Regions from separate parts of the Streptomyces sp. V3I8 genome, predicted to be linked through region 2. Evidence: predicted binding sites of a transcription regulator. Region 2 holds the regulator's gene; the other holds the start of a gene.

Region 1 (8,940 bases), 2.3 Mb from region 2:
CGGGCAGCAAGGTGGCGCGGACGGAACCCCCCTCCCCCGTGCCGAACCACAGCACGGCCTCCTTCACGTCCCCGGAGTCGGAGATCCACTCGGCGCCCGCCTCGGCGGGGACGGCCTCGTGCGGAAGGCCGGGGGCGACCTTGAGCGCGGCGACCGGTGCGGCGCGGGCGGCCCGCACGGCCCACGACAGCGGCGGCGAGTAGGCCTCGGGGTCGAAGACGCGTCCCCGCCCGCCCCGGCGCGCCGGGTCCACGAACACGGCGTCGTACCCGGCGGTGTCGACCTCGGTGACGTCCGCCTCGCGCACCTCGATCAGCCCGTCGAGGCCGAGCGCCGCGGCGTTCGCCCGGGCCACGGCCGCGGTCAGCGGGTCCCGGTCGACGGCCAGGACCCGGATCCCGGCCCGGGCCAGCGCGATCGCGTCCCCGCCGATGCCGCAGCACAGGTCGGCCACGGACCGCACCCCGAGCTCCCCGAACCGCGCGGCGCGGTACGCGGCCACGCTCGCCCGGGTCGACTGTTCGACCCCGTTCGGCGTGAAGAACATCCGGTCCGCGTCCGCCGCGCCGAACTTCACGACGGCCCGCTGCCGCAGCCGCCCCTGCGCGAGGGCGGCCGACACGAGCCCGACGGGGTGCTCGCGTCGCAGCCGCGTCGCCACGGCCAGCTCCTGGGCGGGTTCGGTCCCCCGGACCGCGTCGAGAAGGGCACGTCCCTCGGACGTGAGCAGAGCACCGAAGGAGGCCACCGGATCAAGGTCGTTCACCGCCCCATTGTGGGCCAGTCGATGGACGGCACGCGCGCGACGGCGGTGTCGGGCCGGGGAGGCGCCCTTGACCTGCGAGTATCCGGCCCCATGCGACTTGTGCGACAAGAGGACGGTAAGGGTGGAAGTGGGGTCCCTGTGGGCGCCCCTTCAGGCACGTGGGGAACCGCGCGGCCGGCCCTCACCGGCCCGCGGGCGGCCACCCTCCCGTCCCGCCCGGCACGCACCGTCCTGGTCCTGCTGACGGTCACCGCACTGGCCACCGGCTGCTCGGGCCGGCCCGCCCCCGCCGACGCCGGGCCGGCCGCGGGCCAGCAGGCGGCCGACCGGCTCGGCCGGGAGCAGCGCGCCCGCGCCGCCGCGGCGAAGAGGTGGGGCCTGGCTAAGGTCCCCCTGCCCGCACCCCCCGCCCCCGCGAGGAAGCCGCACATCGACACCCGTGAGGGCTTCGAGGTGGAGGACCACGAAGGCCTGCCGCCCGTCTTCACGACCGTCCCCACCCGGGACAGGATCGTCTTCCTCACCATCGACGACGGCGCCGAGAAGGACCCGGCGTTCCTGCGCATGATGAGCGAACTGAAGGTCCCGTACACCGCCTTCCTCAGCGACCGCCTCGTCAAGGACGACTACGGCTACTTCGGGAAGATGCAGGCCGCGGGTGTGGTCCTGAACAACCACACCCTCCGCCACCGCTACCTGCCGGACCTGTCGTACGCCGGGCAGAAGCGCGAGATCTGCGGCATGCAGGACGTGATCGAGAAGCGGTACGGCAAGCGGCCGACCCTCTTCCGGCCGCCCTTCGGCAACTACAACGAGGACACCCTGCGCGCGGCCGGGGCCTGCGGCATCAAGGCTGCCCCCCTGTGGAACGAGGAGGTCTTCGTCGACCACTGGGAGTACCGCGAGTGGGACCGCGACCTGCACCCCGGGGACATCGTTCTCAGCCATTTCCGCGGCCGGAAGGACTGGAACGGCACGATGCCCGACATGGTCCGCCGCTTCCTGGACCTGGTCACCGACAAGGGGTACGCGGTGGCGCGCCTGGAGGACTACCTGTGAGGCGGCGGAGCAGGGGCACGGCGGCACTGCTCACCGCCGCGCTCTGCCTCGCCGGCTGTCTCTCCGGCTGCGCCCAGTCCGTCGACCCCATCGAGCGGCTGGGCAAGAAGGCCGCGCAGAAGGTACGCACGCACGGGCCGCCGGTGGACGCGTACCGCCGCTGGGGCCTGGGCGCGCCGCTCGCCCCGGCGCCGCGCCCCGGCGTCCGGCGGCCCGCCGTGCGCGCCGCGGGGCCCGGTCTGCCGCCCGTCGTGGACCGTGTGCCGACCCGCGACAAGGTCGTCTTCCTGACCTTCGACGACGGCGCCGAGAGGGATCCGCGGTTCGTCGGCATGGTGCGCGAACTGCGGCTGCCGGTCACCGTGTTCCTCACGGACCGTGTGGTGGGGCCGGGGTACGCGTACCTCGGCCGGCTGCGCGCGGTCGGCGCGAGCGTGCAGAACCACACGCTCGACCATCCGTACCTGCCGGGTCTGCCGTACGCGGGCCAGCGGGCCGAGATCTGCGGCCAGCAGGAGAAGCTGAAGCAGCGCTTCGGGATCCGGCCGCGGCTCCTGCGGCCGCCCTACGGCGACTACGACGACGACACGCTGCGGGCGGCGGCGGACTGCGGGATCGCCGCGGTCGTCCTGTCGGGCGAGGGGGACCCGCTCCGGCCGGGCGACATCCTGCACTGCCCGCAGGACGGCGACGGCGCGGGCCTGACGGCCGCGACGGTCGCGATCCTGCGACGCGTCCAGGAGGCGGGCCTCACGGTGGCCCGCCTGGAGGACTACCTCTAGCGGGTTGCCCCCGCCCCCGCCGCGCAGTTCCCCGCGCCCCTGGGCCCCAGGAGCTTGGGCACCCAGGGGCGCGGGGAACTGCGCGGGCAGCCCCCGCCGGGCCCGTGGACGGAATTGGCGGGGGTCCGGGGCGCGGCCCAGGGGCGTTCACCCGGCCCGGGCGGGCGCCCGGACTGCCGCCATCCGCCGGAGGCAACTGGCACTCCGCTTGACCGAGTGCTAATCGCAGTCATAGTCTCAGCTCTGGCACTCACCGCAGGAGAGTGCCAATAGCGACAGGCAGGTCCGGCACCCGCGACGACGGATCCACCTGGTCGCCACCTCAGACAGTTGACCCCGTAATCTCCGAAGGGGGAGGTCGGATCGTGACGACCACCAGCTCCAAGGTTGCCATCAAGCCGCTCGAGGACCGCATTGTGGTCCAGCCGCTCGACGCCGAGCAGACCACCGCCTCTGGCCTGGTCATTCCGGACACCGCGAAGGAGAAGCCCCAGGAGGGCGTCGTCCTTGCCGTGGGTCCGGGCCGCTTCGAGAACGGCGAGCGTCTTCCGCTCGACGTGAAGTCCGGCGACATCGTGCTCTACAGCAAGTACGGCGGCACCGAGGTGAAGTACAACGGCGAGGAGTACCTCGTCCTCTCGGCTCGCGACGTGCTCGCGATCATCGAGAAGTAATTCACCCAGGTTTGCTTTGAACTGCGCCCCTGGCCCCCGCGAGTACTGAGAAGCACGAGTACTGAAAAGCCGGGCGCCTGGGGCGCTGTTCGTTTTTTCGAGAGGACTGAATCAGCTCCATGGCGAAGATCCTGAAGTTCGACGAGGACGCCCGTCGTGCCCTCGAGCGCGGCGTCAACAAGCTTGCCGACACGGTGAAGGTGACGATCGGCCCCAAGGGCCGCAACGTCGTCATCGACAAGAAGTTCGGCGCCCCCACCATCACCAACGACGGTGTCACCATCGCCCGCGAGGTCGAGCTCGACGACCCGTACGAGAACCTCGGTGCCCAGCTGGTGAAGGAGGTGGCGACCAAGACCAACGACATCGCGGGTGACGGTACGACCACCGCCACCGTGCTCGCCCAGGCGCTCGTGCGCGAGGGCCTGAAGAACGTCGCCGCCGGCGCATCCCCCGCCCTCCTGAAGAAGGGCATCGACGCGGCCGTCGCCGCGGTCTCCGAGGAGCTCCTCGCGACCGCCCGCCCGATCGACGAGAAGTCCGACATCGCGGCCGTCGCCGGTCTGTCCGCCCAGGACAGCCAGGTCGGCGAGCTCATCGCCGAGGCGATGGACAAGGTCGGCAAGGACGGTGTCATCACCGTCGAGGAGTCCAACACCTTCGGCCTGGAGCTGGACTTCACCGAGGGCATGGCCTTCGACAAGGGTTACCTGTCGCCCTACATGGTGTCCGACCAGGAGCGTATGGAGGCCGTCCTCGACGACCCGTACATCCTGATCCACCAGGGCAAGATCTCCTCGATCCAGGACCTGCTCCCCCTGCTCGAGAAGGTCATCCAGACCAACGCCTCGAAGCCGCTGCTGATCATCGCCGAGGACGTCGAGGGCGAGGCCCTGTCGACCCTGGTCGTGAACAAGATCCGCGGCACCTTCAACGCGGTGGCCGTCAAGGCCCCGGGCTTCGGCGACCGCCGCAAGGCCATGCTCGGTGACATCGCCACGCTCACCGGCGCCACGGTCATCGCCGAGGAGGTCGGCCTCAAGCTCGACCAGGTCGGCCTGGACGTGCTGGGCACCGCCCGCCGCGTGACGGTCTCCAAGGACGACACGACGATCGTCGACGGCGGCGGCAACAGCGCCGACGTGGCCGGCCGTGTCAACCAGATCAAGGCCGAGATCGAGTCCACGGACTCCGACTGGGACCGCGAGAAGCTCCAGGAGCGCCTCGCGAAGCTGGCCGGCGGCGTGTGCGTGATCAAGGTCGGCGCCGCCACCGAGGTGGAGCTGAAGGAGAAGAAGCACCGTCTCGAGGACGCCATCTCCGCGACCCGCGCCGCGGTCGAGGAGGGCATCGTCTCCGGTGGTGGCTCCGCGCTCGTCCACGCCGTGAAGATCCTCGAGGGCAACCTCGGCAAGACCGGCGACGAGGCGACCGGTGTCGCCGTCGTCCGCAAGGCCGCCGTCGAGCCGCTGCGCTGGATCGCCGAGAACGCCGGCCTGGAGGGTTACGTCATCACCTCCAAGGTCGCCGAGCTCGACAAGGGCCAGGGCTTCAACGCCGCGACCGGCGAGTACGGCGACCTGGTCAAGGCCGGCGTCATCGACCCGGTCAAGGTCACCCGTTCCGCCCTGGAGAACGCCGCCTCCATCGCCTCCCTGCTCCTGACGACCGAGACCCTGGTCGTCGAGAAGCCGGCCGAGGAAGAGGGCGACGCCGGCCACGGTGGCCACGGCCACTCCCACTAGGCGCCGACAGGCACATGGGGGCGCCTGCCCGGACGGTACGTCCGGGGAGGCACCCCGCGAAGGCCCGGTACCCCGCTCCGGCGGGGGCCGGGCCTTCGCGCCGTCCGAGCCACCGCGCTCACTTCGGCCCGTACCTGCGGCCCGCCTTCGAGCTGATGCCGCCGAGCAGACTTCGCGGGGCCACCTTCGCCACGCCCATCAGGGCCTTGTAGCGGGGATCCGGAATGGACAGCGACCTGCCCCGCGCCAGGTCGGCGAGGCCCGCCGCGACCACCTTGTCGGCGTCCAGCCACATCCAGCCGGGGATGTTGTCCGTGCCCATCCCGGCCCGCTCGTGGAACTCGGTCCGCACGAAGCCGGGACACAGGGCCATCAGCCGGACACCGCTGCCCGCCAGGTCCTTCGCCACGCCCTGCGTGAACTGCACGACCCACGCCTTCGACGCCCCGTACGTGCCGCGCGGCAGGAACGCCGCCGTGGACGCCACGTTGACCACGCCGCCGCGCCCGCGCGCCCGCATGGACTCCGCCGCCGCCGACGTCAGCCGCAGCACCGCCTCGCAGTGCACCTTGAGCATCTTCAGCTCGTCCGCCATCGGGACGTCCAGGTAGAGGCCCTTGTTGCCGAAGCCCGCGTTGTTGACGAGCAGGTCGACCGCGTTCCTGGGGTCCGAGACGCGGGCGGCCACCGCCTCGATGCCGCCGTCCGTCGCCAGGTCCGCCGTCAGCACCTCCGCCTCGATGCCGTGCCGGTCGTGCAGCTCCGTGGCCTGCTCGCCGAGCCGCTTCGTGTCCCGCGCCACCAGCACGAGGTTGTGCCCGTCGGCGGCCAGCCGCCGCGCGAAGGCGGCACCGATACCCGCCGTCGATCCTGTGATCAGAGCCGTTGTCATGGCCCAAGGTTAGTGACAGGCGGCCCGCTCCCCGGCCGTGAACGGTTCCGCGGGACGGCCGCCCCCGGCGCCCCGCTCACGTGTTCCCGTCGCCGTGCTTCTCGACGTACTTCTCCGCGATCGCCCGCGCCTCCGGGTGCAGGGCGTCGCCCGCGGCCAACAGCTGTGGCAGCAAGGTCCGTTCGAGGGTGACCGCGCGGAACTGGAGGGCCGCGGTCACCTCGTGGTCCGGCCGGTGCACGATCTCGACCGGATCGCCCGCCCGGATCTCCCCCGGCACGATCACCCGCAGATACGCGCCGGACGCGCCCTTGTGCGTGAACCGCCGGACCCAGCCCTTCTCCCCGAGGTGCCCCTGGAAGGTGAGGCAGGGGATCCGCCCGGACGTCACCTCCAGCACGACCTCGGAGCCGACGCGCCAGCGCTCCCCGATCCTCGCCCCGGACACGTCGATCCCCTCCGTCGTGAGGTTCTCGCCGAACGTCCCGCCGGTCAGGGTCCGCCCCAGCTCGCGTTCCCAGTCGTCCAGGTCCTCGCGCGCGAAGGCGTACACGGCCTGGTCGTCCCCGCCGTGGTGGCGCCGCTCGCACACGGCGTCCCCGGCGAGACCGCTCCCGCCGACCCCCTTGGGCCCCGGCGCGGACACCCGCACCGGCCCGTCCACCGGCCGCTTGTCTATCCCGGTCAGGCCCTCGGCCTGGGTCGTGTAATCGACGGCCCTGGGCCGGCCCAGATTCACTGAAAGAAGCTTCATGACGGCACGCTAGGCGATGACGAGCCAAAGCGTCGACGCGATATTCCTCGCCTTGTCCAAGATGCGCTTATGCTCGAAGGGTGATCGAGGCCCGCCATCTGCGCGTCCTGCGTGCCGTCGCCGCGACCGGTTCCTTCTCGGCGGCGGGGCGTGAACTGGGCTGCACCCAGCCCGCCGTCAGCCAGCAGATGAAAGCGCTGGAGGCCTCCGTCGGCACCCCGCTCCTGATCCGCACGGGTCGCGAGATGCGGCTGACCCAGGCCGGCGAGGCCCTCGTCCGGCATGCTGCGGGCATCATCGCCGGACTCACCGCCGCGGAGGAGGAGGTCGCCGCGATCGCGGGTCTGCGGGCCGGCCGGGTGCGCCTGGTCTCGTTCCCCAGCGGCAGTTCCACCCTCGTACCGACCGCGCTCGCCGCCCTGCGCGCCGCGCACCCGGGCACCCGGGTCTCCCTGGAGGAGGGCGAACCGCCGCGCTCCGTGGAGATGCTGCGCGAGGGCGACTGCGACGTGACGCTCGCCTTCCGGTACGAGGGGGCGGCGGGCGCCGAGGAGTGGGACGACCTGGTGGTCCGCCCCCTGCTCACGGACCGGCTCGTCGGTCTGGTCCCCGAGGGGCACCGGCTGGCCCGGGCGGGATCCGTCGCCATCGAAGACCTCGCCGGCGAGCCGTGGATCGCCGGCTGCCCCCGCTGCCGGGGCCAGCTGATCGAGGTGTGCGAGAGCGCGGGCTTCACCCCCCGCATCGACTTCGCGACCGACGACTATCCGGCGGTGGTCGGTCTGGTCGGCGCCGGTCTGGGCGTCGCGGTCCTGCCCGAACTGGCTATCGAGTCCGTGCGCCCCAAGGGTGCACGCACAGTGACGGTGGAGCCTGCCCTGCGGCGGGAGATCGTCGCGCTCACGCTGCCGGATCTGGCCCAGGTGCCCGCCGTGGCGGCCACGTTGGACCAGCTGGCGGGAGCGGCCGGGGCGGGGGACCGGAGGTCGCGGTAGGGGCACGCGCGTGCATGTCGCCACGTCGCCGCGCCGCTGCGGAGAAACGTTCCTTCAGTGGTGTGCCGATTCGCCTCCGCCCGACGCCGTGACCAGCCGGTTGCGCGCCCGGCCCATCAGTTCCTCGCGTTCGTCCTCGGTCAGGCCGCCCCACACGCCGTACGGCTCGCGCACCGCCAGGGCGTGTGCCGCGCACTCCGCTCGTACCGGGCACCTCATGCAGACCTCTTTGGCCGAGTTCTCACGAGCGCTCCGTGCCGCGCCGCGCTCTCCCTCGGGGTGGAAGAAGAGCGAGCTGTCGACCCCTCGGCAGGCCGCGAGGAGCTGCCAGTCCCACAGGTCCGCGTTGGGACCGGGGAGGCGGGAGAAATCTGCCATTGCTTTGTCCCCTTGTAGCCGTTTTGCTCGGTTACGTGGCCATCACCGTACATCTACGATCTAAGGAGATGAAAATATGACTCATTGCGAATCTAGCCTCAGACACCAATAAATGGAACGAAAAGCGTCTGAATGGGGCATTGGTTGTGATGAAACCTTGCGGGTCTGCCGCACGTGTCTCCACCGTGTCCGCGCCCTCACGTAGAGTGCCGAAGGTGGTTCACAGCCCCGTAACTCTTTCGAGTGACCGTCGTTGAGTGTGCGAGGCGGTTGAAGGAACAAGCGCTCGGGCAGGCGTCCGAGGCGGTCGACCGCACAGGTGACGATTTCGTACCAGCCTGGAGGCCCAAGGTGACGCGCATCAGCTGCGGAGGACGGCCATGACATCCGTCCTCGTCTGCGACGACTCCCCGCTTGCCCGAGAGGCGCTCCGCCGCGCGGTGGCGACCGTGCCCGGTGTAGAGCGCGTGACCACGGCGGCCAACGGCGAGGAAGTCCTCCGCCGCTGGGGTGCCGACCGTTCGGACCTGATTCTGATGGACGTACGCATGCCCGGACTGGGCGGCGTGGAGACGGTCCGGCGGCTGCTGTCCGCCGACCCCGGTGCGCGCATCATCATGCTCACCGTCGCCGAGGACCTGGACGGTGTCGCCCTCGCGGTCGCCGCCGGGGCCCGCGGCTATCTCCACAAGGACGCCTCCCGCGCGGAGCTGCGTGCGACCGTCACCCAGGCACTCGCCGACCCGACCTGGCGGCTCGCGCCGCGCAGGCTCCGGTCGGCCGAGATGGGCGCGGCGCCGACGCTCACGGCGCGCGAGATCCAGGTCCTGGAGGGCATGAGCCACGGCCGCTCGAACGCGGAGATCGGCCGTGAACTGTTCCTCTCCGAGGACAC
Region 2 (8,940 bases):
TGTTGATGGTCGACTTCAGCTCCAGGATCTCGCCCTTCGCCTCCACCGTGATCTTCTTGCCGAGGTCGCCCTGGGCCACGGCCGTGGACACCAGGGCGATGTTGCGGACCTGGGAGGTCAGGTTGTCGGCCATGAAGTTGACGTTGTCGGTGAGGTCCTTCCAGACGCCGGAGACGCCGCGCACCTGGGCCCGGCCGCCGAGGTTGCCCTCGGTGCCGACCTCGCGGGCGACGCGGGTGACCTCGTCGGCGAAGGCGGAGAGCTGGTCGACCATGGTGTTGATGGTCGACTTCAGCTCCAGGATCTCGCCCTGGGCGCCGACGGTGATCTTCTGGCTCAGGTCTCCGTTGGCCACCGCCGTGGTGACCTGGGCGATGTTGCGGACCTGCGAGGTGAGGTTCGAGGCCATGAAGTTGACGTTGTCGGTGAGGTCCTTCCAGACGCCGGACACGCCGCGCACCTGGGCCCGGCCGCCCAGCTGGCCCATCGTGCCGACCTCGCGGGCGACGCGGGTGACCTCGTCGGCGAAGGCGGAGAGCTGGTCGACCATCGTGTTCACGGTCAGTTTCAGTTCGAGCAGCTCACCGGTCGCCTCGACCGTCACCGTGCGGGTCAGGTCGCCGCGCGCCACCGCCGTGGTCACCAGCGCGATGTCACGCACCTGGGCGGTCAGCCGGGCCGCCATCGTGTTGACCGCCTCGGTCACGTCCCGCCAGCTTCCCGACAGGCCGGCCGCCTTGGCGCGGCCGCCCAGCCGCCCCTCCGTGCCGACCTCCCGCGCCACCCGGGTCACCTCACCGGTGAACAGGGAGAGCTGGTCGACCATCTTGTTGACGGCCTGACCCATACGGCGCAGATCGCCGCGGAGTTGACGATTGCCGTCGTGCAGGTCGACGCGCTGCGTCAGATCGCCGCCCGCCACGGCGTCCAGTACCCGGGTCGCGTTGGCGGCCGGCGCCACCAGGGCGTCGAGCAGCTGGTTCACGTTGTCGACGCGGGTCGTCCAGTGGCCCTGGCCGGGGCTCGCGGAGAACCGCTCGTCCAGCCGGCCGTGGCGCACGATCTCCCGGCGGACCCGCTGGGCCTCCGTGTTGAAGTGCACACTCCGGTCCAGGATCTGGTTGAACACCGAGCCCAGCTCGGCCACTATGCCGTGCCCCGTCTCGGGCACCTTGCTGAAGTCACCGTCCCGGGCGGAGGTCATGGCGGCGAGGAGCGGCCGCAGATCGGATGCCCGGACCTGTCCGTCCTCTAGCACATGCATAGCACTGTTATCGCTCATGGTGGCCCACTTCGGTAACTCGGCGCTTATGGGCGTAGCCAGTCTGTCACTGTGGCGGCATCGCCCGAGGCCTATTCGTCCGAACTGCTCATGGAGCCGCACAGTGGGGGCCATTCCGACGCAACGGGAGTCCGAGTCCCGTGCTCCTGACACCACGGTACGCCCGCACGCGGTGGCGCGTACCTCGTTGCCGGGTAACCCTCTCGCGCCGGGTGCGGCGCGCAGGTTCGTCCGTTCGGCACTCGCCGGATGGGCCGAACTCGGCCTGGACGGACAGGAGTTGATTACCGATCAGCTCGTGGCCGATGTGCTGGTGGTCGTCAGTGAACTCGTGACGAACGCCGTGGTGCACGCCGGCACGGACGTCGAACTGCTGTGCCGCCTCGACACCTGTTCCCAGGAGTGCCCGGCGGTCGTCCCGGGCAGCAGGGGCGCTCCCGCGACGGCTCCGGAGACCGCCCGCACGGCCTCCCCGGCGGGCACCGCGGCCGAGGCCGGGCCCGCCGTCGCGCGGGCCCTGCTCGTGGAGGTCTCCGACCACCATCCCGAACGCGCCGTCCGCGACGACGGCGCCGAACGCCCGCGCGACTCCGTCGAGTACGGCCGCGGACTGCGGCTCGTCTCCGCGCTCTCCGACGCCTGGGGCATCACCTACCGCACCGGCGTCAAGACCGTGTGGGCGCGGCTGCCCCTCGAAGGCGCCGAGGAAGCCGAGGGTGCCGAGGGCCGGGCGGCCGCCGGGAAGACGGAGGCCACGGAGGCCTACGAGGGCGAGCACGCCCTGCGGCGGGGACAGCGGGCCGCCGAGATCCTCGCCCCCGCGCCCCGGCACCACGTGCAGCACCATGACTGGCTCAACCGCGGCGCCCTCTCCTTCCTCGCCGAGGCCTCCGACCTGCTCGGCGGGCAGCTCGACGAGGACCTGGTCGCCGCTCTCACCGGCCAGCTGGTCGTGCCGCGCCTCGCCGACTGGTGCGCGGTGTGGCTCGAGGACGAGGCGCCGGGCCGCTCCGACGGGGGTGCCGTCGGCGGACCGCGGCTCGCCCGTGTCTGGCACGGCAGCGAGAACCGCATGGAGGAACTGCGCCGCTTCCTGGAGAAGGAACCGCCCGAGCCGCCCGAGTCGGCGCGTTCCGGGCCCGTCCCCGTGCCCTGGCCCGCCGAGGCGCTGGGCCCGGGGGCGCAGGTCGGCTCGGCCCTCGCGTACCGGCTGGTCGCGGGCGGCAGGCCGCTCGGCACCCTCGTCATCGGGCGGGCCGGGCAGGACCACTTCCCCGACGAGATCACCGGGCTCGTCGAGGACCTCAGCCGCCGGGTCGCGCTCGCCGTCGGAGCGGCCCGCCAGTACGCGCGCCAGGCCACCATCAGCCGCGTGCTCCAGCGCGGGCTGCTGCCCGGGGCGGTCGCCGAGATCCCCGGGGTGCGCAGCGCGCTCGTCTACGAACCGTGCGACAAGGGCGGACCGAGCGGCGACTTCTACGACCTCTTCCCCGCCGGGGACGGGCGCTGGTGCTTCGCCCTCGGCGACGTCCAGGGCAAGGGGCCCGAGGCGGCCGTCGTCATCGGCCTCGCCCGGCCCTGGCTGCGGCTGCTGGCCCGCGAGAGGTACGCGGTGCCCGAGGTCCTCGACCGCCTCAACCGCCTCCTCCTCGACGACGCCACCGAGACCGCCGACGCGGCGGCCCGCGCCCTGGTGGCCGCCGGCGGCGCGGGGCCCGCGGACGAGGGCCCGCAGACCCGCTTCCTCTCCCTCCTGTACGGCGAGCTCGTGCCCGTCGAGGGCGGGGTGCGCTGCACCATGGCCTCCGCCGGGCACCCGCTGCCGCTGCTCCTGGAGGCCGGCGGGAAGGTCTCCGAGGTGGCCACGCCGCAGTCCCTCCTCGGCGTCTTCGAGGACGCCACCTACGGCTGCGGGACCTTCGAACTGCGGACCGGCGACAGCATCCTGTGCGTCACGGACGGCGTGACGGAGCGGCGCAACGGACACCGGCAGTTCGACGACGACGACGGACTCGCGGCCGCGCTCGCCGGCTGCGACGGGCTGAGCGCCGAACTGATCGCGGAGCGCATCCGACGCCTGGTGCACGAGTTCGGCGGCAAACCGCCGGAGGACGACCTGGCGCTGCTGGTGCTGCAGGCGCAGTAGACGGGGCAGGCGGAGCCGACGGGGCCGGGCGGAACAGGTACCGCCGGGGGTACGGGACAATGGAGGACATGCCTTCCGCACTTCCCGACGGCGAGCCCGTCCCCGACGACGGGGCGCTGCCCGCGCACGCCCTGGCCGGCGCGGCCGACCGTCCGCTCGGGTTCTACCTCCACGTCCCGTACTGCGCGACCCGCTGCGGCTACTGCGACTTCAACACCTACACAGCGACGGAGCTGCGCGGCTCGGGCGGTGTACTGGCCTCCCGCGACAACTACGCCGAGACCCTGGCCGACGAGGTCCGCCTCGCCCGCAAGGTCCTCGGCGACGACCCGCGGCCCGTCCGCACGGTCTTCGTCGGCGGCGGTACGCCCACCCTGCTCGCCGCCGACGACCTCGTACGGATGCTGGGGGCGGTCCGCGACGAGTTCGGGCTCGCGGACGACGCGGAGATCACCACCGAGGCGAACCCGGAGTCGGTGGACCCGGCCTACCTGGCCACGCTCCGGGCCGGCGGGTTCAACCGGATCTCCTTCGGCATGCAGAGCGCCCGCCCGCACGTGCTGCGGATCCTCGACCGCACCCACACCCCCGGCCGGCCCGAGGCCTGCGTCGCCGAGGCCCGCGCGGCCGGCTTCGACCATGTGAACCTCGACCTCATCTACGGCACCCCCGGGGAGAGCGACGACGACTGGCGGGCCTCGCTCGACGCGGCGGTCGGCGCCGGGCCCGACCACGTGTCGGCGTACGCGCTGATCGTCGAGGAGGGCACGCAGCTCGCGCGGCGCGTCCGGCGCGGGGAGGTGCCGATGACCGACGACGACGTCCACGCGGACCGGTACCTGATGGCCGAGGAACGTCTGTCGCAGGCCGGCTTCTCCTGGTACGAGGTCTCCAACTGGGCGACCTCCGAGGCCGGGCGGTGCCTCCACAACGAGCTGTACTGGCGGGGGGCCGACTGGTGGGGGGCCGGGCCCGGGGCGCACAGCCACGTGGGCGGGGTGCGGTGGTGGAACGTCAAGCACCCGGGGGCGTACGCGGGGGCGCTGGCGGCCGGGCGGTCGCCCGGGGCCGGGCGGGAACTGCTGTCCGAGGAGGACCGGCGGGTCGAGCGCATCCTCCTGGAACTGCGGCTTCTGGAGGGGTGTCCGTTGTCGCTGCTTCTGCCGGCGGGACTCGCGGCTTCGCGCCGGGCGCTGGCGGACGGGCTGCTTCAGGCCGGCCCGTACGAGGAGGGGCGTGCCGTCCTGACCCTGCGGGGGCGGCTGCTGGCGGACGCGGTGGTCCGCGACCTGGTGGACTGAGGGGCTTTTCCGCCCCCGCCGCCCCTTCCCGTCCCGAGCCCGGGGGCTCCGCCCCCGAACCCCCGCCGGGTACTTCGTCCGCGGCCCCGGCGGGGGCAGGTCGCGCAGTTCCCCGCGCCCCCGAAGGGGCGGCGGGGGCGAGGAAAGGCCCGGCCACTCACCCCGGCACCGTCACGAAGTCGATCAGTTCCTCGACCCGTCCGAGAAGCTCCGGCTCCAGATCCCGGTAGGAGTGGACCGAGCCGAGGATCCGCTGCCACGCCGCACCCGTGTTTTCAGGCCATCCCAGCGCACGGCACACCCCCGTCTTCCAGTCCTGCCCCCGCGGCACCCGCGGCCACCCGGGAATGCCCACGGACGCCGGCTTCACGGCCTCCCACACGTCGATGTACGGATGGCCCACGACCAGCGCGTACTCGCTCGTCACGGCCTGCGCGATCCGCGACTCCTTCGTGCCCGGGACCAGGTGGTCCACGAGCACCCCCAGCCGCGCGTCCGCCGCGGGGCCGAACTCGTCGACGATCGCGGGCAGGTCGTCGACGCCCTCCAGGTACTCCACGACGACACCCTCGACGCGGAGGTCGTCGCCCCACACCCGTTCGACCAGCTCGGCGTCGTGGCGGCCTTCGACGTAGATGCGCCCGGCGCGGGCCACCCGGGCCCGCGCCCCGGGCACGGCGACCGAACCCGACGCCGTGCGCGTGGGGCGTACCGGCGCGGCGGCGGCCGGGCGCACGAGGGTCACCACGCGGCCCTCCAGGAGGAAGCCGCGGGGCTCCAGCGGGAACACCCGGTGCTTGCCGAAGCGGTCCTCCAGCGTGACCGTGCCGGCCTCGCAGCGGATCACGGCACCGCAGAACCCGGTCCCGGGCTCCTCGACCACGAGTCCCGGCTCCGCCGCGACCTCGGGCACGGGCCGGGACTTCTTCCACGCGGGGGTCAGGTCCGCTGAGTACTGGCGCATTCTGATGACGATAGGAGAAGTGCGCGGCCGGGTGCGCCGACACCCCCCGCGACACGCCGGAGCGACGTCCACGGCACGCCGCGGCGCCGCCTCACGCGATGCCGCGCCGCCGGTTCACGGCACGTCGAAGCGGTGTGCCAGCGCGTCGCGTTGGGCCCGGACGAACGCCGCGTCCACCACCGCCCCGTGCCCCGGCACGTACACCGCGTCCTCGCCCCCGAGGGCCAGCAGGCGGTCCAGCGCCGCGGGCCAGTGGGCGGGCACGGCGTCGGGTCCCGCCTGGGGCTCACCGGACTCCTCGACCAGGTCGCCGCAGAAGACGATCGCCGGCGAACCACCGCCGGTCACCAGGACCGCCAGGTCGTGGCCGGTGTGCCCGGGGCCCACGTTCGCCAGCAGGGCCCGCAGACCGCCGCCCAGGTCGAGCGCGTGCTCGTCGGCGACGAGGTGCCGCGGCCGGACCAGCAGCCCGGCCGCGTCGGCCGCCCCGCGCGGATCGGCGCCGTTGCGCACGGCGTCCGCGCGCAGTTCCTCCCGCCCGTCGCCGAGGACGCGCTCGATGCCCGCCGCGCCGAACACCTCGGCGCCCGGGAACGCCGCCGCCCCGAAGACGTGGTCGAAGTGCGGGTGGGTGAGCGCGAGATGCGTGACGTGCCCGCCGCCCAGCAGGCGGCGCGCCCGCGCGCGCAGCCACGCGCCCTCCCGCACGCTCGACCCCGCGTCGACCAGCAGCGCCGCGTCCTCGCCCGCCACCAGTCCGGCGGTGCAGTCCCAGACCGGCAGCCGGCACCGCCCCACGTCCGGGGAGAGCCCCTCCCAGCCGGACCCGCCGCGCCCGCCCTCTTCCCATGTCACCCTCATGGGCCGACGCTAGCGGCAGAGCGCACCCGCATGTTCCCGACAGAGCGGGACAGCCTCGTACACGTCGCCGTCCCCGATGTGCCCGGCGTCACCACATCGCAGGCCCGCCCTTGCCCGTGCCGTACCCACCGGCCGTACACTTGGCGCGGGGATGCTGGCACTCGCGCTCGCTGAGTGCCAGACGAGGACACCGAAGACGACCGACAGACGACCGACGACCGCGCGGAAGACCACGGGAGGTGTGCGCGATGCTCAGTGAACGCAGACTCGAAGTGCTGCGCGCCATCGTCCAGGACTACGTGGGCACGGAGGAACCGGTCGGTTCCAAGGCGCTCACCGAGCGCCACCGGCTGGGCGTGTCCCCGGCGACCGTCCGCAACGACATGGCGGTCCTCGAGGACGAGGGATACATCGCGCAGCCGCACACCAGTGCCGGCCGCATCCCCACGGACAAGGGCTACCGGCTCTTCGTCGACAGACTCGCGGGCGTCAAGCCGATGACCGCGCCGGAGAAGCGGGCGATCCACCACTTCCTGGACGCCGCCGTCGATCTCGACGACGTCGTCGGGCGGACCGTGCGGCTCCTCGCGCAGCTCACCCGGCAGGTGGCCGTCGTCCAGTACCCCTCGCTCACCCGCTCGACCGTGCGTCACGTGGAGCTCCTGTCGCTGGCCCCGGCCCGCGTCATGCTCGTACTGATCACGGACACCGGGCGCGTCGAGCAGCGCATGGTGGACTGCCCGGCCCCCTTCGGGGAGGCCTCCGCGGCGGATCTGCGCGCGCGGCTCAACAGCCGGATCACGGGGCGCCGTTTCGCGGATGTCCCGCAACTGGTGCAGGATCTCCCCGACGCCTTCGAGGCGGAGGACCGGGGGACGGTCGCGACGGTGCTCTCCACCCTGCTGGAGACCCTCGTCGAGGAGACCGAGGAGCGGCTGATGATCGGCGGTACCGCCAACCTGACGCGCTTCGGACATGATTTTCCCCTCACCATCCGTCCGGTGCTCGAGGCGCTGGAGGAGCAGGTCGTGCTCCTCAAGCTCCTCGGTGAGGTCAATGATTCGGGCATGGCCGTACGGATCGGTCACGAGAACGCCCATGAGGGACTCAACTCCACTTCTGTGGTCTCGGTCGGCTACGGTTCGGGCGGCGAAGCAGTCGCCAAACTCGGCGTGGTCGGACCGACGCGCATGGATTACCCCGGAACGATGGGAGCGGTACGAGCGGTGGCACGGTACGTAGGACAGATCCTGGCGGAGTCGTAAGTGGCCACGGACTACTACGCCGTACTCGGCGTGCGCCGCGACGCGTCCCAGGACGAGATCAAGAAGGCATTCCGGCGGCTCGCCCGCGAGCTGCACCCGGATGTCAATCCCGATCCCAAGACGCAGGAGCGCTTCAAGGAGATCAACGCCGCGTACGAGGTCCTGTCGGACCCGCAGAAGAAGCAGGTCTACGACCTCGGCGGCGACCCGCTGTCCCAGGCGGGCGGCGCCGGCGCGGGCGGCTTCGGCGCGGGCGGCTTCGGGAACTTCTCGGACATCATGGACGCGTTCTTCGGCACGGCGTCGCAGCGGGGTCCGCGGTCGCGCACCCGGCGCGGCCAGGACGCGATGATCCGGCTGGAGATCGAACTCGACGAGGCGGCCTTCGGCACCACGAAGGACATACAGGTCGACACGGCCGTCGTCTGCACCACGTGCAGCGGTGAGGGCGCGGCGCCGGGCACCTCCGCGCAGACCTGCGACATGTGCCGCGGCCGCGGCGAGGTGTCCCAGGTCACGCGGTCCTTCCTGGGCCAGGTCATGACGTCCCGGCCGTGCCCGCAGTGCCAGGGCTTCGGGACGGTCGTCCCGACGCCGTGCCCCGAGTGCGCGGGCGACGGACGGGTGCGCTCGCGCCGGACCCTGACCGTGAAGATCCCGGCCGGTGTCGACAACGGCACCCGGATCCAGCTCGCGGGCGAGGGCGAGGTCGGCCCCGGCGGCGGCCCCGCCGGCGACCTGTACGTCGAGATCCACGAGCTGCCGCACAACATGTTCCAGCGGCGCGGCGACGATCTGCACTGCACGGTCACCATCCCGATGACCGCGGCGGCGCTGGGCACGAAGGTGCCGCTGGAGACGCTCGACGGGCTCGAAGAGGTCGACATCCGTCCGGGTACGCAGTCGGGGCAGTCGATCCCGCTGCACACGCGCGGCGTCACGCATCTGCGCGGCGGCGGGCGCGGCGACCTCATCGTGCACGTCGAGGTCATGACGCCGACGAAGCTCGATCCCGAGATGGAGCGCGTCCTGCGGGAGCTGGCCCAGCTGCGCGGCGAGGAGCGGCCCACGGGGCAGTTCCAGCCCGGTCAGCAGGGCTTGTTCTCCCGGCTGAAGGACGC

What was found. Region 2 encodes HrcA, which represses chaperone genes, less so after heat shock. Its sites were predicted from a motif close to TTNGCACTCNGNNNNNCNGAGTGCNAA; they were not measured.
Region 1: the regulator HrcA is predicted to act here: its motif matches at 2,804-2,830, upstream of groES (co-chaperone GroES).

The regions. Positions count from the first base shown of each region.
Region 1 is NZ_JAUSZL010000002.1:3,533,770-3,542,709, reverse strand. Features, by position in the region: gene QFZ75_RS15435 (methyltransferase domain-containing protein) at 1-766, opposite strand, end outside; gene QFZ75_RS15430 (polysaccharide deacetylase family protein) at 857-1,825, shown strand; gene QFZ75_RS15425 (polysaccharide deacetylase family protein) at 1,822-2,607, shown strand; gene groES (co-chaperone GroES) at 2,973-3,281, shown strand; gene groL (chaperonin GroEL) at 3,401-5,026, shown strand; gene QFZ75_RS15410 (SDR family oxidoreductase) at 5,145-5,918, opposite strand; gene QFZ75_RS15405 (MOSC domain-containing protein) at 5,995-6,672, opposite strand; gene QFZ75_RS15400 (LysR family transcriptional regulator) at 6,753-7,667, shown strand; gene QFZ75_RS15395 (WhiB family transcriptional regulator) at 7,722-8,045, opposite strand; gene QFZ75_RS15390 (response regulator transcription factor) at 8,426-8,940, shown strand, end outside.
Region 2 is NZ_JAUSZL010000002.1:5,808,420-5,817,359, forward strand. Features, by position in the region: gene QFZ75_RS25775 (HAMP domain-containing protein) at 1-1,264, opposite strand, end outside; gene QFZ75_RS25780 (ATP-binding SpoIIE family protein phosphatase) at 1,386-3,428, shown strand; gene hemW (radical SAM family heme chaperone HemW) at 3,497-4,729, shown strand; gene QFZ75_RS25790 (DUF3097 domain-containing protein) at 4,887-5,693, opposite strand; gene QFZ75_RS25795 (MBL fold metallo-hydrolase) at 5,808-6,554, opposite strand; gene hrcA (heat-inducible transcriptional repressor HrcA) at 6,803-7,819, shown strand; gene dnaJ (molecular chaperone DnaJ) at 7,820-8,940, shown strand, end outside.